2 linked regions of the Aminobacter aminovorans genome follow. The protein of the gene in region 1 binds, or shares a complex with, the protein of each later gene. Links are inferred from orthologs where the notes say so. Each region holds a gene or a part of one and is shown on either strand. Other genes may lie near its edges. The genes, in order: nusB and rpsJ.

The links.
Region 2: the proteins of nusB (region 1) and rpsJ are in contact, whole or in part, in a solved structure (PDB 3D3B), measured with the Escherichia coli proteins. The link is inferred for Aminobacter aminovorans from one-to-one orthologs.

Annotation. Positions count from the first base shown.
Region 1 is NZ_UFSM01000001.1:3,745,939-3,754,754, forward strand. The notes cover bases 5,829-8,816. They hold nusB (transcription antitermination factor NusB), read right to left. Parts: upstream 7,579-8,816; coding sequence 7,078-7,578; downstream 5,829-7,077. Other genes in these bases: DY201_RS18560 (MFS transporter), read right to left, coding at 5,879-7,081; ribH (6,7-dimethyl-8-ribityllumazine synthase), read right to left, coding at 7,575-8,039; DY201_RS18575 (riboflavin synthase), read right to left, coding at 8,154-8,771; ribD (bifunctional diaminohydroxyphosphoribosylaminopyrimidine deaminase/5-amino-6-(5-phosphoribosylamino)uracil reductase RibD), read right to left, coding at 8,771-8,816. Also shown: DY201_RS18525 (sodium-translocating pyrophosphatase), read right to left, coding at 1-708; DY201_RS18530 (DUF2165 family protein), read right to left, coding at 987-1,481; DY201_RS18535 (hypothetical protein), read left to right, coding at 1,480-1,791; DY201_RS18540 (ABC transporter permease), read right to left, coding at 1,794-2,549; DY201_RS18545 (ABC transporter ATP-binding protein), read right to left, coding at 2,546-3,484; DY201_RS18550 (ABC transporter permease), read right to left, coding at 3,481-4,695; glycine betaine ABC transporter substrate-binding protein OsmF, read right to left, coding at 4,811-5,722. UniProt on the Escherichia coli protein: Part of the processive rRNA transcription and antitermination complex (rrnTAC). The complex forms an RNA-chaperone ring around the RNA exit tunnel of RNA polymerase (RNAP).
Region 2 is NZ_UFSM01000001.1:3,316,834-3,325,083, forward strand. Bases 1-2,990 are described here. They hold rpsJ (30S ribosomal protein S10), read right to left. Parts: upstream 1,655-2,990; coding sequence 1,346-1,654; downstream 1-1,345. Other genes in these bases: rplD (50S ribosomal protein L4), read right to left, coding at 1-577; rplC (50S ribosomal protein L3), read right to left, coding at 577-1,287; tuf (elongation factor Tu), read right to left, coding at 1,719-2,894; fusA (elongation factor G), read right to left, coding at 2,962-2,990. Also shown: more of fusA, read right to left, coding at 2,991-5,052; rpsG (30S ribosomal protein S7), read right to left, coding at 5,085-5,555; rpsL (30S ribosomal protein S12), read right to left, coding at 5,633-6,004; DY201_RS16385 (transcriptional regulator), read left to right, coding at 6,480-6,761; DY201_RS16390 (APC family permease), read right to left, coding at 6,795-8,216. UniProt on the Escherichia coli protein: Involved in the binding of tRNA to the ribosomes. Part of the processive rRNA transcription and antitermination complex (rrnTAC). The complex forms an RNA-chaperone ring around the RNA exit tunnel of RNA polymerase (RNAP).

The sequences.
Region 1 (8,816 bases):
GGCATAGGTTTCGAAAAGGTCGGCCGCCATGCCGGCGCAGTCGCCGACATTGTCGCCGACGTTGTCGGCGATGGTGGCGGGGTTGCGCGGATCATCCTCGGGGATGCCGGCTTCAACCTTGCCGACGAGATCGCCGCCGACATCCGCACCCTTGGTGAAGATGCCGCCGCCGAGACGGGCGAAAATCGAGATCAGGGAAGCACCAAAGCCAAGCGCCACCAGCGAATCGATGACGATGCGGTCGGCGGGCGCGTGACCCATCGGTCCGGTCAGAACGAGGTAGTAGACGGAAACGCCAAGCAAGGCGAGGCCCGCAACCAGCATGCCGGTGATCGCACCCGACTTGAAGGCGATGTCGAGGCCGGCGGCCAGGCTGTTGGAGGCGGCCTGTGCAGTCCGCACATTGGCCCGGACCGAAACATGCATGCCGATGAAGCCGGCTGCCCCCGAAAGCACTGCACCAATCAAAAAGCCGATCGCCGCGGTCGCGGAAAGCAGCCACCATGCGAGCAGGAACACGACGACGCCGACGATGGCGATTGTTGTGTATTGGCGCGCCAGATATGCCTGCGCACCTTCTCGGATGGCGGCGGAGATTTCCTGCATGCGCGCATTGCCCTGGTCGGCCGCGAGGACCGACTGAGTCGCCCATATGGCGTAAAGGACAGATAGCAGGCCGCAGGCGATGACGACGTAAAGCATTGTCATTGCCAATTCTCTTCCCTGATTGTGCCCGGAATTCCCCTCCCCGGGCTAGTGAACGAGACCGGCAGCCATTACGCGGTTTCCGGCCCCTGGCGAACAATCCGAAACAGGGCAGCGCACGTCAAGATATCGAAAAGGTGTTTCTCGGCTTTCGCCGCCCCGTTATTGCAGACAGTCCAGTTTTAGCGCGCCGTGCATCCGGCAGGACGCACAAAACACGCTTTAACTGGCAAGATTTGCGCATCGTGCTTTGCAAAAAAACGATTCCGATTTTCGGGGGATCAGGCCAGATCGCGATCCGGCTGATTGACGAAGATCAGCACTGCCAACATGGTCATGTAGAATTTGAAGGCGGCCTCCTGGCCGTTCCATGTGCTTGACTGCCACATGGCGAACCATTCGCCGCCGACGACCATGAAGCCGAGGAACCAGACAAGGAAGCCCATTGTGGCACCGATGACGACAAAACCCTTGGCGTCGTCGAACTGCCTGCCTGACCCCTTGCGCGCCTGCCAGAGTTGCAGCGCGGCGATCAGGAACAGCACGCAGGTGAGCCCCTCGCCGAAAATGATCAGCCAGTAGCCGACGGTCCACAGTGTCGGACTGGTGATCGAGCGATACATCAACGCATTGCCCGGGAAGGTGGTGTCCATGCTCAGCACATGCTGGACGAAGGCGAAATTGGAGCCGTAGTCGGTGATGTTGCCGAACGCCACAAGAAAGGCGAAAGCTGCGAGACAAAGACACATCACGATCTTAGAGAGACGCCAAACCATGGCAAAAACTCCTTCAAATGACAGACCGGGGCATCAGCCAGATCAATCACCGAGTCTCGGCAGCGGCGCAACAGCTGAGAAGGTCGAAGTCACACTGACAGGTTCAGCCAGGATCCATGCCAGCAAGACCGGCCTGGACGTCGTGCTCAAGGCGCTGGCGCTTTCGCCCGAATGCCAGACGGGCGATGTGGTCACCGTGCACTCAGGTGGCACCGGCCATGATTTCGCGGTGCTGCGCCGCCGGTGGATCGTCGGCACAACCGGTCACCGGCTTGAGATCACGCTCGATTATCCCGTCCGTGGCCGGTAGCACTAGGCTGCCTGCGCCACCTGCCCCATGCGCCTTGCCGCCATGCGCTCCAGTGCCGACAGCGCGTCGTAGATCAGAACGGCAAGGGCCGCGACGATCAGGCCGCCTTGCAGGACGAAGGCCAGGTTGTTTGATTGCAGCCCGGCGATGATGACCTCGCCGAGCGTCTTGGCGGCAACGGTGGAGCCGATGGTGGCGGTGGCGAGACTGATGACAACCGATAACCGGATGCCGGCGAGCATGACCGGCACGCTGAGCGGCAGCTCGACCTTGAGCAAGCGTTGCCAACCGGTCATGCCGGCACCTCGGGCCGCCTCGACGATGTTGGCCGGCGTGGTGGTAAGGCCGGTCAGCGTGTTTTCGAAGATCGGCAGCAGGCCGTAGAGAAACAGCGCGATCAGCGTCGGCTTCTCGCCAAAACCGACGGCGGGAACGGCAAGCGCCAGCACAGCGACCGGCGGGAAGGTCTGGCCGATATTCACCAGGCTGCGCGACAGGGGCAGGAACTCGGCGCCGACAGGTCGGGTAACCAGGATTGCGAGCGCGACCGCAACCACAATCGCCGCCGCGGTGGCAATCGCGACGGTGCGCAGATGCAGCAGCGCCAGCGACAGCAGGCTGCCCTGGTTGTAGACCGCCGGCGCGCCATTCTGGGTGAGCGGCTTGAGCAGCGGCTCGAACCACAGCGGATTGGTCAGGAACGCAACCAGCAGCGCCAGCAGGCAAAGGCGCAGCAGGAGCGGAATCCAGGCCTTCATTGCGGCCTCGCGGCACGTTTCAGCAGGCTTTCGACCGTCACGCGGCCAAGGGCAGCGCCATTCTCGGCGATTACCGGCATGGCGGCGCGGCCCGACCACAACAATTCGGCCAGCGCGTCGCGCTGGCTTGCCTCAGCGCGTATCCCCTCGCCCGCAGCCTGGCCGGGCTCGACCGCATCAGCGACCGAGCCAAGCGACAGAAGCTTGAACGGACGGTCGGAGGCACCGATCAACGTCTCGACGAAGTCGCTGGCGGGTCGCGCAAGAATCTCGGCAGGTGTCGCATACTGGATCAGACGGCCGGCATCCATGACGGCGATGCGGTCGCCGAGATGGACCGCTTCCTCCATGTCGTGGGTAACGAGGATTATGGTGGTGCCAAAGCGTTTCTGGATCGCCAGCAGGTCTTCCTGCGCCTTGGTGCGGATGATCGGGTCGAGCGCGCCGAACGGCTCGTCCATCAACAGCACGTTGGGTTCGGCGGCGAGCGCGCGGGCGACGCCGACGCGCTGCTGCTGGCCGCCCGACAGCTCATGCGGATAGCGCGGCCCAAAGGCTGCGGGATCGAGCTGCAGCAACGACAGCAGCTCGTCGACCCGGGCCTTGATGCGGGCGGCATCCCAGCCGAGCAGCGCGGGCACGGTGGCGATGTTCTGCGCCACCGTGCGGTGCGGAAACAGGCCATTGCCCTGGATGGCGTAGCCGATGCTGCGGCGAAGCTGGTGGCCAGGCACCGAGCGGTTGTCCGTACCGTCGAGCTTGATCGTACCGGAGGTCGGCTCGACCAGGCGGTTGATCATGCGCAGCAGCGTCGTCTTGCCTGAACCGGAGGTGCCGACGATCACGGTGACCGTGCGCGGCTCGATGACCATCGAGACGTCGTCGACCACCGTTGTCTCGCCATAACGCTTGGTGATGTGTTCGATTTCGATCATGCAGCAGCCACTTCAGTGGATTTGCGGGTCGCGATGGTTTCGACCACCGCGTCGAGAATAATGGCGGCGGCAAAGGCCAGCGCCACCGTCGGCACAGCACCGAGCAGGACGAGGTCCATCGCCGTCTGGCCGACACCCTGGAAGACGAAGACGCCGAAGCCGCCGCCGCCGATCAGCGCGGCAATGGTGGCAAGGCCGATGTTCTGGACCAGGACGATGCGGATACCGGTCAGTATGACCGGAAAGGCAAGCGGGAACTCGACGTTCCTCAGCCGCTGCCAGCCGGTCATGCCCATGCCGCGCGCCGCGTCGTTGGCTGCACGCGGCACGCCGGCAAGGCCGACGACGGTGTTGGCGACCACCGGCAGCAGCGAATAGAGAAACAGTGCAACGAAGGCCGGCGCAGCACCGATGCCGCGGATGCCGAGCGCTGAGGCACCGGGAACATTGGCTGCGACCCAGCCGAGCGGCGCGATCAGGATGCCGAACAGCGCAATGCTCGGAATGGTCTGGATGATGTTGAGCACGTTGAGCACGCCGGCCCGCAGCGCCTCGACACGATGGCAAAGGATGCCGAGCGGCAGACCGACAAGAACGGCACCAACCAGCGAGCCAAGCGCGAGTTCGACATGACGCCTCGCCTCGTTCCAGAAACTGTCGGCGCGATTGGCGTATTCCTTGAGGATCGACAGACTGTCCCATTGCCCTGAGGCAAGCAGCAGCCAGACTGCCGCGGCGGCCACTGCAAGCACGAAAACACGCCCGGTCGGCGACAACTGCAGCCGGGTCAGGACATCGGCGAGCAACAAGGTGAAGGCAAAGATCAAGACCCAGAAACCGGAGGCCGGCGAGATACGGGCGAAGGTGTTGCCTTCAGGGGTCAGGTGGCTGCCGGCGACGCCGATGAGCAACGCGAGTGCGACAAGCGCCACGACGCTGGCGCCAAGCCGGGCAACGAGAGGTGTCTTGAACAAGGCAACGAGGCCCGCGGCTACCAGAATGGCCAGTAGAGCCATAGCCAATGGCTGCGGCAACGCCTCGATGATGGAACGAGGTTCGCCCGCCACGATGCGGTTGGCGCGGAAAGTGGCAAATGGCGCGATCAAGGCGCCATAACAGGCGATCGCGGCGATCACCACGCCAAGCTTGTCGAACCTGATGCCCACGACTTCGATGCGTCCCCGGTTCCGTCGGCGCGCGCCCTCTTGCATGACCCCGAAAATCGGAATCGATTCTCGGAAAAGGCCATGCACGGATTCTCGATATTGCAGCACTGCGCGTCCGGAAGGGACGCACAGTGCTGTATGCGAGGCGCGCCGGGGAAGCTTACTTCAGAAAGCCATTCTTCTTCAGGAAATCTTCAGCGACCGCCTTGGCCGGCTCACCGCCGACCTGAACGCGGCCATTGAGCTCCTGCAGCGTGACGAGATCGAGCTTCTCGAACACCGGCTTGAGCAGGGACTCGATTTGCGGGTGCTCCTTGAGCACGGCTTCGCGGATGATCGGCGCCGGCTGGTAGACCGGCTGCACGCCCTTGTCGTCGTCGAGGACGACGAGGCCGGACGGCGCGATACCGCCGTCGGTGCCATAGACCATGGCGGCATTGGCGCCGTTGGTCTGGTTGGCGGCAGCGCCGATGGTGGCAGCGGTATCACCGCCGGAGAGCGTGATCAGTTGCTCGGGCTTGAGCGTGAAACCGTAGGTGGTCTGGAACGCCGGCAGTGCTGCTGCCGAATTGACGAATTCGGACGACGCGGCCAGCACGACGGTGCCGCCGCCGGCGACATATTTGCCAAAGTCGCTGAGCGAGGCGAGCTTGTTGGTTTCCGCCACATCCTTGCGCAGCGCGATCGCCCAGGTGTTGTTGGCCGGCGACGGTGACAGCCAGACGATCTTGTTGGCGTCGTAATCGAGCTTCTTGGCGGTCTCAAAACCCTTGGCGGCGTCCTTCCAGAGCGGGTCATCGGCCTTTTCAAAGAAGAAGCCGGCATTGCCGGTATATTCGGGATAGATGTCGATCTCGCCAGCTGTGATCGCCTTGCGCACGACAGGCGTCGCACCGAGCTGGATGCGGTCGGTGGTGGCGATGTTGTTGGCATCGAGCACGGCCTTGATGATGTTGCCGAGCACGCCGCCTTCGGTGTCGATCTTGGAAGACACCACCACCTGCGCGCTCGCGGCGCCGGTGGCGAGGCCGAGCGCGATGAACGCTGCGGCGATTGTCGTGGTGTGACGCATGGTGAAGCCCCTTTTCATTCCCGGAATTCGGTGGCCGCATAAGAGCATGGCGACCTAACGTTCGTCGGGGCATACGGTTTCACAATGCGCGGGGCATGCGCAATATTTTTTTGTGCTTCGAAGAAATCGGCGGCGAATGCTGCCGACAACGTACTGTCAGGTGGCTTGGCGCCGACGTGTCAGTGAAAGAGTCGCCAGCGCTCCAAGGCTGACCGCGCAAACCGGGAAGACGATCCAGTTGAGCATTTCCCAGCCATAGGCGTTGTAGACCGCGCCCGACATCAGCGAGGAGAAAGCGACGGCACCGAACAGGACGAAATCGTGGAAGCCCTGGACCTTACCCTTCTCCGACGGACGATAGGTATCGGCGACGATCGCGGTCGAGCCGATGAAGCCGAAATTCCAGCCAAGACCGAGCAGGATCAGCGCGGTCCAGAATTGCCATAGTGCGATGCCTGAAAGGGCAACGACGGCACAAAATATCAGGAGCAGCAGGCCGAGCGCCACGATGCGTTCGGCGCCGAAGCGCTGGATCAGCCGGCCGGTGAAGAAGCTTGGGCCGAACATCGCCATGACGTGCCAGGAAATGCCAAGGGTCGCTTCGTCGGGCGAGAAGCCGCAGCCGACCATCGCCAGCGGCGCGCCGGTCATGACGAAGCTCATCAGCGTGTAGGTGCCGACACCGCAGATCAGGGCGGCCGCAAATCGCGGCTGGGAGACGATCTCCATCAACGGGCGCACATCCGACTGGTCGACGGCGGCAGCGGTGCCGGCGCTCGGCTTGACGCGCAGGAACGCCAGGATGACGGCGCCGACGGCCGAAAGCCCGATGATCGCGGCAAAGGAGCCGGCGAACATGATCGGCGCAAACAGTTCGCGGGTGAAGATGACGATCTGCGGCCCCAAAATGGCGGTAATGATGCCGCCGGCCAGGACGAACGAAATGGCATTTGCCTTGAATTCAGGCGGCGCGTTGTCGGCGGCGGCAAAACGGAACTGCTGCACGAACGCATTGCCGATGCCGATGACCAGCAGGCCGAAGGCGAACAGCCAGAATTCGGAGCGGAACAAGGCGAGAGTCGCAACGGCGCCACCGGCAGCGGTGACGGCCGTGCCGAACATGAAGCCGCCGCGCTGGCCAAGTCCGCGAATGATCGCAGCCGCCGGCAACGCGCCAAGCGCCATGCCGACGCTGAAGCCGGTGACAGGCGCGGTAGCCAGCGACTTGTCTGTATCAAGCAGATAGAAACCGGCGAGTCCGCCGATGGACAGTGCTATCGGGGCGGCAGAACCGATGATGGCTTGCGATGCGGCGAGAATATATGCTGTTCGCCGCGCTTCGCGTTCGCCACCTATCATAATGCGTCCTTGCCCTTGCCTTCACCGCGCAGCTTGCGCGAGACACGATCCAGTACCGCGTTAACCAGCTTGGGCTCGTCCTCGGCGTAGAATGCCTTGGCGATGTCGACATATTCCGACACGATCACCGCAACCGGCACGTCCTGGCGCTTCATCAACTCGTAGACGCCGGCGCGCAGGATGGCGCGCAAAGTCGAGTCGAGACGCGACAATGGCCAGTCCTCGGTCAGCGACTGGCGGATGACCGGATCGACGACCTTCTGGTTTTCGACGACGCCGGCAAGAATGGCGCGGAACCACTGGGCATCTGCCTCGCGGTAGAGTGCGCCGTCGACTTCCTTGCCAAGGCGAAACGCCTCGTATTCGGCGGTGATTTCGAGCAGGCCGCTGCCGGCCACATCCATCTGATAGAGCGCCTGCACGGCGGCCAGACGGGCGGCGCCGCGCTTGTTGGCGTGGCGGACGGGCGGCTGGCCGTTATCTTCGGAAGACGTCACGAGCGGGCTGCTCCGAGTTTTTCGCGTATGGCGATCATAGAGAGGGCGGCGCGGGCGGCAAAGCCACCCTTGTCACCTTCGGTACGACGCGCACGCGCCCAAGCCTGATCGTCGTTTTCGACAGTCAGAATGCCGTTGCCAACCGCGATCGATTCCGCGACCGACAGATCCATGATTGCGCGGCAGGATTCGTTGGCGACGATATCGAAGTGATAGGTCTCGCCGCGGATGACGGTGCCGAGCGCGACATAGCCGTCATACTGCGTGCCTTCGTCGTCGGCTGCATCGAGCGCGAACGAAATGACGGCCGGGATTTCGAGCGCTCCTGGAACGGTCACGACGTCGTAAGCTGCACCCGCAGCATCCAGCGCGGCCTTGGCGCCGTCCAGCAGCGCGTCCGAAAGGTCGTCGTAGAAGCGCGCCTCGATGATGAGGAGCTTCAGTTTCTTGTCGTTGGCCATGTAAAATCTCCGGCAGGAGCGGCTGACTTAGGCCGAACCGGGTGAGTTCGCAAGCGAAGTGTTAAGCACTGTGGCAGGAAACCGCTGTCCAGCGAGAAGCCGCCTTGCGTCGCCTCAGAGCCCTTCCCTGGCCGCCTCGGCAAGGCGCGCAGCGTAGCGAGCCATGGTGTCGATCTCGAGATTGACGCGGTCGCCAACCTTGCGCTCGCCCCAGGTCGTCACCTGCAGCGAGTGATGGATCAGCAGCACATCGAAGCGGGTGCCCTCGACCTTGTTGACGGTCAGCGACGTGCCGTCGAGCGCAACCGAGCCCTTTGGCGCGATGAACCTGGCCAGATCGCGGGGCGCCTCGAGGCGGAAGCGTACCGCCTCGCCTTCGTCCTCGCGCGAGACGATCTCGGCCATGCCGTCGACGTGACCTGAAACGATGTGGCCGCCGAGTTCGTCGCCGATCTTCAGCGCCCGCTCGAGATTGAGCTTCTGCCCGGCCTTCCAGCTGCTCGCCGTGGTCAGGCGCAGCGCCTCTTCCCATGCCTCGACCTCGAACCAGCGGGCATTAGATGTCGCCTCGGGCAGCGTCACCACGGTCAGGCAGACGCCGGCGCAGGAAATCGATGCACCGATGTCGATGCTCTTCGGATCATAGGCGGTGTCGATGCGCAGGCGGACGCCCTGGTCGAGCTGGGCTGCGGACGCGACTGTGGCCACGTCGGTGACGATCCCGGTAAACATCAGATTTCCCTTATCCATTCGGCAAAACTGTCTTCGCCATAGCGC
Region 2 (8,250 bases), 430 kb from region 1 along the record:
GGACCAGCGTGCCGCGGCGCAGAATGTCGTAAACGTTGATGCCCTGGATCGGCAGGACATCGATGTTCGGGATGTTGGTCGCTGCGCGCTTGAAGTTGACGTCAAGCTCGGCGCCACCGATCACCAGGGCGTTGGTCAGGCCCAGCGTCGCGAAATTCGCGAGCAGCGCCTTGGTCTTGCCCTCGGCGAGCGTCAGCTCGTCGACGATGATCAGGTTCGATGCCTTGGCCTTGGCCGAGAGTGCGTGCTTCAGGCCGAGAGCGCGGACCTTCTTGGGAAGGTCATGCTCGTGGCTGCGAACGACCGGGCCGTGGGCCTTGCCGCCGCCGCGGAACTGCGGAGCGCGTGCCGAATGGTGACGAGCGCGGCCCGTACCCTTCTGCTTGTACATCTTGGCGCCGGTGCGTGCGATTTCCGCGCGACCTTTGGCCTTGTGCGTGCCCTGCTGCTTCTTGGCGAGCTGCCAGCGCACGACGCGCTGGAGAACGTCTTCGCGCGGGTCCAGGCCGAAGATCTCTTCCGAGAGCTCAACCTTGCCGGCATCTTTGCCTGCGAGGGTTGTAATCTTGAGGTCCATTATTCCGCTCCCTCATTGGCCGCAGCCTTGTTGCTGGCAGCGCGGATCGCGGCCGGCTTCGGCGCGTTCTCAGGAAGCGCAACCTTTGCGGCGTCGCGAACCAGGATCCATGCACCCTTCGAACCCGGAACCGCACCGCGGATCAGGATGAGACCGCGATCGGTGTCGGTCGAGACGACTTCCACGTTCTGGGTGGTGACGCGAACGTCGCCCATGTGGCCGGCCATCTTCTTGCCCTTGAACACCTTGCCCGGATCCTGGCGCTGACCAGTCGAACCGTGCGTACGGTGCGAGACCGAGTTACCGTGGGTTGCACGACCGCCACCGAAGTGGTGCCGCTTGATAACGCCCTGGAAGCCCTTGCCGATCGTCGTGCCCGTCACGTCGACCTTCTGGCCGGCTACGAAATGCTCAACGGTAATCTCAGCGCCAACATCAAGCATGTTGTCGGCGGAGACGCGGAACTCGGCAACCTTCGACTTCGGCTCGACGGAAGCGGCAGCGAAGTGACCGCGCAACGCCTTCGTCGTATTCTTGACCTTGGCCAGGCCAACGCCGAGCTGAACGGCAGTATAGCCATTCTTCTCTTTAGTCAGCTGTGCCACGACCTGGCAGTTCTCCATGCGGAGAACGGTGACGGGAACGTGTTCGCCAGCGTCATTATAGACGCGGGTCATTCCCACCTTCTGTGCAATTACACCTGAACGCATCGGTTCGTTTTCCTTCAGAGGAGCCGTTTGGATCTGCTCGCGCGGCTCATGTTAGCTCTTAGAGCTTGATTTCGACGTCGACACCTGCTGCGAGGTCGAGCTTCATCAGAGCATCGACGGTCTGCGGGGTCGGATCGACGATGTCCAGCAGACGCTTGTGCGTGCGCATTTCGAACTGCTCGCGGCTCTTCTTGTCGACGTGCGGCGAGCGGTTCACCGTGAACTTCTCGATCCGCGTCGGCAGCGGGATCGGGCCGCGAACATTGGCGCCGGTGCGCTTCGCGGTCGACACGATCTCACGCGTCGAAGCGTCGAGAACCCGGTGGTCAAACGCCTTGAGGCGGATGCGGATATTCTGTCCGTTCATGGTCACTTCCTTGTTCTGGCGCGGCGCGGGCGTATTCCCGCCCGCGACAGATCGTTAATTCGGATTATTCTTTGATCGAAGCGACGATGCCGGCGCCGACGGTACGGCCACCTTCACGGATAGCGAAGCGGAGCTTCTCTTCCATGGCGATCGGCACGATCAGCTCGACGTCGACGGTGATGTTGTCGCCGGGCATGACCATCTCGGTGCCTTCCGGCAGCGACACGATGCCGGTCACGTCGGTCGTGCGGAAGTAGAACTGCGGACGGTAGTTGGTGAAGAACGGCGTGTGACGGCCACCCTCTTCCTTGGTCAGGATGTAGGCTTCAGCCACGAACTTCTTGTGCGGCTTCACCGAACCCGGCTTGCACAGCACCTGGCCGCGCTCGACGTCTTCACGGCCAACGCCGCGGATCAGCGCGCCGATGTTGTCGCCAGCCTGGCCCTGATCGAGCAGCTTGCGGAACATTTCAACGCCGGTAACCGTCGTCTTCGAGGTTGCCTTGATGCCGACGATCTCGACTTCTTCGCCAACCTTGACGATGCCGCGCTCGACGCGACCGGTGACCACAGTGCCGCGACCCGAGATCGAGAACACGTCTTCGATCGGCATCAGGAACGGACGGTCGATCGGACGCTCAGGCGTCGGGATGTAGGCGTCGACGGCAGCCATCAGCTCGCGGATCGCGTCTTCGCCGATCTTCTTGTCCGAATCGTTGAGCGCAGCAACAGCCGAACCCTTGATCATCGGAATGTCGTCGCCCGGATACTCGTACTTCGACAGCAGCTCGCGAACTTCGAGCTCGACCAGTTCGAGCAGCTCGGCGTCGTCGACCAGGTCGACCTTGTTCAGGAACACCACCAGGGCCGGAACGCCAACCTGACGGGCGAGCAGAATGTGCTCGCGGGTCTGCGGCATCGGGCCGTCGGCAGCCGACACGACCAGGATCGCGCCGTCCATCTGGGCAGCACCGGTGATCATGTTCTTGACGTAGTCGGCGTGGCCGGGGCAGTCGACGTGGGCGTAGTGACGAGCAGGCGTCTCATATTCGACGTGCGCCGTCGAAATGGTGATGCCGCGGGCCTTCTCTTCAGGCGCTGCGTCGATCTGGTCGTAGGCCTTGAACTCGCCGAAATACTTCGTGATCGCCGCCGTCAGCGACGTCTTGCCGTGGTCAACGTGACCAATCGTGCCGATGTTCACATGAGGCTTATTACGCTCGAATTTACCTTTTGCCATGTGAGGTCTCCATTCTTGCTAGCCCGATAAGGGCGTTGAATTAATAAAACGCTGCAATTCGTTGGAATTACGCGTATTTCTTTTGAACTTCCTGAGCGACCGCGGTCGGAACCGCCTCGTAGTGGTCGAACTGCATCGTGTACTGGGCGCGGCCCTGTGACATCGAGCGCAAGCTATCCACGTACTTGAACATGTTGGCCAGCGGCACCATCGCGTTGACGACGACGGCAATGCCGCGGCTTTCCTGGCCTTGGATCTGGCCACGACGGCTGTTCAAGTCGCCAATGACGTTGCCGACATAGTCTTCCGGCGTCACGACTTCGACCTTCATGATCGGCTCGAGCAGCTGAACACCCAGCTTCGGAGCGGCTTCGCGAAGGGCGGCGCGACCGGCGATTTCGAAGGCCAGCACCGAGGAGTCGACATCGTGGTAAGCGCCGTCGATGAGCGTCGCCTTGACGCCGATCATTGGGAAGCCTGCGAAAGGACCCGACGAAAGAACGCTGCGGAGGCCCTTGTCGACACCCGGAATGTATTCCTTCGGAACAGCACCGCCGACGATCTTCGATTCGAAGACGAAATCTTCGCCCTCGGGGTTCGGCTCGAACACCAGCTTGACGCGAGCGAACTGGCCGGTACCACCCGACTGCTTCTTGTGGGTGTAGTCCTGCTCGTGGGTGCGGGTGATCGTCTCGCGATACGCAACCTGCGGAGCGCCGACATTAGCCTCGACCTTGAACTCGCGACGCATGCGATCGACGATGATGTCGAGGTGCAACTCGCCCATGCCGGAGATGATGGTCTGACCCGACTCTTCATCCGACTTGACGCGGAACGAAGGATCTTCAGCAGCCAGGCGGTTGAGCGCGAGGCCCATCTTTTCCTGGTCGCCCTTGGTCTTCGGCTCGATGGCGATCTGGATGACCGGCTCGGGGAATTCCATGCGCTCGAGGATGACCGGGTGCAGCGGATCGCAGAGCGTGTCGCCGGTGGTCGTTTCCTTGAGGCCGGCCAGAGCGACGATGTCGCCAGCGAAAGCCTCTTCGATGTCGGAGCGCGAGTTCGAGTGCATCTGCAGCATACGACCGAGGCGCTCTTTCTTGCCCTTGACGGTGTTTTCGAGCGAAGCGCCCTTGACCACCTTGCCCGAGTAGATGCGGCAGAAGGTCAGCGAACCGACGAAGGGATCGTTCATGATCTTGAAGGCCAGCATCGACAGCGGCTCGCTGTCGTCGGCGTGGCGCTCGATCTCAGCTTCGGTCTTGGCATCGATGCCCTTGATCGCAGGAACGTCGAGCGGCGACGGCAGGAACTCGACGACGCCGTCGAGAAGCGGCTGCACGCCCTTGTTCTTGAAGGCCGAGCCACAGAACATCGGGAAGAACTTGACGGCGATGGTGCCCTTGCGGATCAGCGCGCGCAGTTCGTCGTTCGAAGGCATCTTGCCTTCAAGGTAGTTCTCAAGAGCCGTCTCGTCCATTTCGACGGCGGACTCGATCATCTTGTCGCGGAACTCGGCGGCCTTTTCCTTCAGGTCGTCCGGGATCTCAACGACGTCCCAGGCAGCGCCCAGGCTCTCGTCGCGCCAAACCAGCGCGTTCATCTCGATCAGATCGACGACGCCCTTGAACTCCGATTCAGCGCCGATCGGCAGCTGGACGGCAACGGCAGTGGCGCCGAGGCGCGACTTGATCATGTCGTACGAGCGATAGAAGTCGGCGCCAATCTTGTCCATCTTGTTGCAGAAGATCATGCGCGGGACATGATACTTGTCCGCCTGGCGCCACACGGTCTCGGTCTGCGGTTCGACACCAGCGTTGGCATCGAGCAGCGCGATTGCGCCGTCGAGAACGCGCAGCGAACGCTCGACTTCAATGGTGAAGTCGACGTGGCCGGGGGTGTCGATGATGTTGAAGCGGCGCTGCTGGCCGTCACGGCCCTTCCAGAAAGTCGTGGTCGCAGCGGACGTGATCGTGATGCCGCGTTCCTGCTCCTGCTCCATCCAATCCATGGTGGCAGCGCCGTCATGGACTTCGCCGATCTTGTGCGACTTGCCCGTGTAATAAAGGATGCGCTCGGTGGTCGTGGTCTTGCCGGCGTCGATATGCGCCATGATACCGAAATTGCGGTAGTCTTCGATCTTGTATTCGCGGGCCATGGGAGGTGCCTCTCAGTCGTTCGGTCGCGCTATTACCAGCGGTAGTGCGCGAAGGCGCGGTTGGCTTCCGCCATCTTGTGGGTGTCTTCACGCTTCTTGACAGCGGTGCCGCGGTTGTTAGCCGCATCCATCAGCTCGCCCGAGAGGCGGTCGACCATGGTGGTCTCGTTACGGTTGCGGGCGGCAGTAATCAGCCAGCGAATGGCGAGAGCCTGACGGCGCTCGGGGCGCACATCGACCGGAACCTGGTAGGTGGCGCCGCCAACGCGACGCGAACGCACTTCCACGTGCGGCGCGACATTGTCGAGCGCCTGATGGAAGACGGTGACCGGCTCCTGCTTGGTCTTGGCCTGAACCTGATCAAGCGCACCGTAGACGATCGTTTCGGCGATCGACTTCTTGCCGTCATACATGACGGCATTCATGAACTTGGTGACAACCAGATCGCCGAACTTGGGATCCGGGTTGATTTCGCGCTTATCTGCACTGTGACGACGTGACATGGTTCTTGTCTCTCAAACTTGGCCGACGCTCTATTACGCGGAGAACCTCGCGCAGCGCCTAAATTGCAGAACCCGAATTACTTCGGACGCTTCGCACCGTACTTCGAACGGCGCTGCTTGCGGTTCTTCACGCCCTGCGTGTCGAGCACGCCGCGGATGATGTGATAGCGCACACCCGGAAGGTCCTTCACGCGGCCGCCGCGGATCATGACCACGGAGTGCTCCTGAAGGTTATGGCCTTCGCCGGGGATGTAGCCGATCACTTCAAAGCCGTTGGTCAGGCGAATCTTTGCGACCTTACGCAGAGCCGAGTTCGGCTTCTTCGGCGTCGTCGTATAGACGCGCGTGCAAACGCCCCGCTTCTGCGGGTTGGCCTGCATGGCCGGAACCTTGTTGCGCTTCACCGGCGCAATGCGCGGCTTGCGGATCAGCTGGTTGACGGTAGGCATTAAACCCTCTTGTCTCTCAATTCCGTGTCTCAAGCCCGTTCGGGGCGGCTTCAAGCGCAAAATCCATACGCGAATTCGGGCCCCAAACCGCGTTTTACGGTCTTGCCCGAACAAAGGCAGAGGAAGCGAATCCGCTTCATGCACGCCGGAAATGTCTTCTCGCTCGTAAAAAACGAACCCTGTTTGAGGTGAACTCCAAAGCACGTCGCTTCGGAAAAGCCAACCTCACATCGGCTCAGACGAGGCGGTATCTACTCGCATGACCGCCTACCGTCAAGCCCGTCCCCTTAAAAACCTTAACGAAACCGGGGCTTCGGGCGGCTTGGCGGGGTTGCAGCAACTATATTGCGCTGCAGCATGGGTTCGAAGCCAATTTATAAGGCTGTTTGTCCTGTCTTGCACCCCGCCTTCGTGCGAAAATCGGGGAAACCGGGGCCGAATCCCCCGCAAACGAATCTAATTCCAGGGAATCACCATGAACGACAACGACGAACGGCCCGTGACGATCATCACCGGCCGAGTCTGGCGCAAGAAGGGTGGCAAGCCGGAGGGCGTGCACATCATGCTGGTTGCGCCCGACGACGACAGCGCCGTGCGCTCGGCGCTCGACGCGCTGGCCAAGGAAGGTTACGCCGAAGCCGAACTCGACCAGATCGGCGACATGCAGGGCGAACCCGACGACGAGCCGCACATCTCCGCCTATCAGGGCGCGCTCGAAGGCGAGGTCTCGATCGTCACCTTCAACGAGCCGTTCTGACCGCGGCACATCTCACCTCTATATAGAGAGCGGTCAATTGACCGGCCCTGCCCCGCCGATGTCGGCCATTTCAGGTTGGGCGGGCTTCTGGCCGGTGGCGCGATTGACCAGCACGGTGACGAACCACAACACCACGCCGATGCCGATCAGGATACCGGCGATCTTGTATTGAACGGGATCGCGCCCGGTCCAGGGACCGGCGAAGAAGGCGCAAGCCACCGCCCCCAGGATCGGCAACAGCGTCGGCGTACGGAAATGGTCGTGCCCGACCGTGTCCTTGCGCAGCACCAGCACGGCTATGTTGACCACGGTGAAGACGCACAGCAAGAGCAGCGCCGTCGTGCCGCCGAGTGCCGGAACCTCGCCGACAAAGGTAATCAGCGCGAAGGCGAGCAAGGTGGTGAAGCCGATCGCGATATAGGGCGTGCGGCGCGAAGCATGAACCTTGCCGAGCAGTTCCGGCAACACGTGTTCGCGGCTCATGCCATAGACAAGCCGGCTCGCCATCAGCATGTTGATGAGCGCGCTGTTGGCGACGGCGAACATGGTGATGAAGCCGAAGATTTCGACCGGGAAGTTCGGCGCGCCGGCCTGGACGACCTTGAGCAGCGGCGTCTCGCCCTCGCCCAACTGTTCCGGCGGCACCAGGGTGATCGCCGAGATCGACACGAGAACGTAGATCACGCCGGTGATCAGCAAGCCGGTCAGCAGAACCTTCGGAAAAATGCGCGTCGGATCCTTGCACTCCTCGGCCATGTTGACCGAATCCTCGAAGCCGACCATGGCGAAGAAGGCCAGCGTGGTCGCCGCGATCACCGACCAGAAGGCGCTGCGGTCGGGTGCCGAATGGAACTGGGTGATGCGCGAGACATCGCCCTCGCCCGCGCCGATCGCCCAGAGGCCGATCACGATGATGATCATCAGGCCAGTGAACTCGACGCAGGTCAACACCACATTGGCCTTGACGCTTTCGCCGACGCCGCGGAAATTCACAGCTGCGACAATCGCCATGAACACCAGGCCGATGAGCGTGATGCCATATGTGCCGGTAAGTCCGAGATCGAAAGCTCCTGAAAGATTGGCGGCAAAGGCGCGCGACGCCGTCGACGCCGAGGTGATGCCCGAGCACATCACGGCGAAAGCCACGATGAAGGTGATGAAATGGATGCCGAAGGCCTTGTGGGCATAAAGAGCCGCACCCGCCGCCTTTGGATATTTGGTGACCAGTTCGAGATAGCTGAAGGCCGTGATGACGGCGACGATGAAGGCGACGAGGAACGGCAGCCAGACCACGCCGCCGACCTGCTTGGCTACCTGGCCGGTCAACGCATAGATGCCGGTACCCAATATATCGCCGACGATGAAAAGCAGCAGCAGCCATGGGCCCATCACGCGATGGAGGCTCGGCTCTACCGATACCCCCTGTCCTTTCGCGTCGGAGGGGACGTCGGTCATCGGGCACTCCTCTCAGGGCTGATGCACTTCAAGG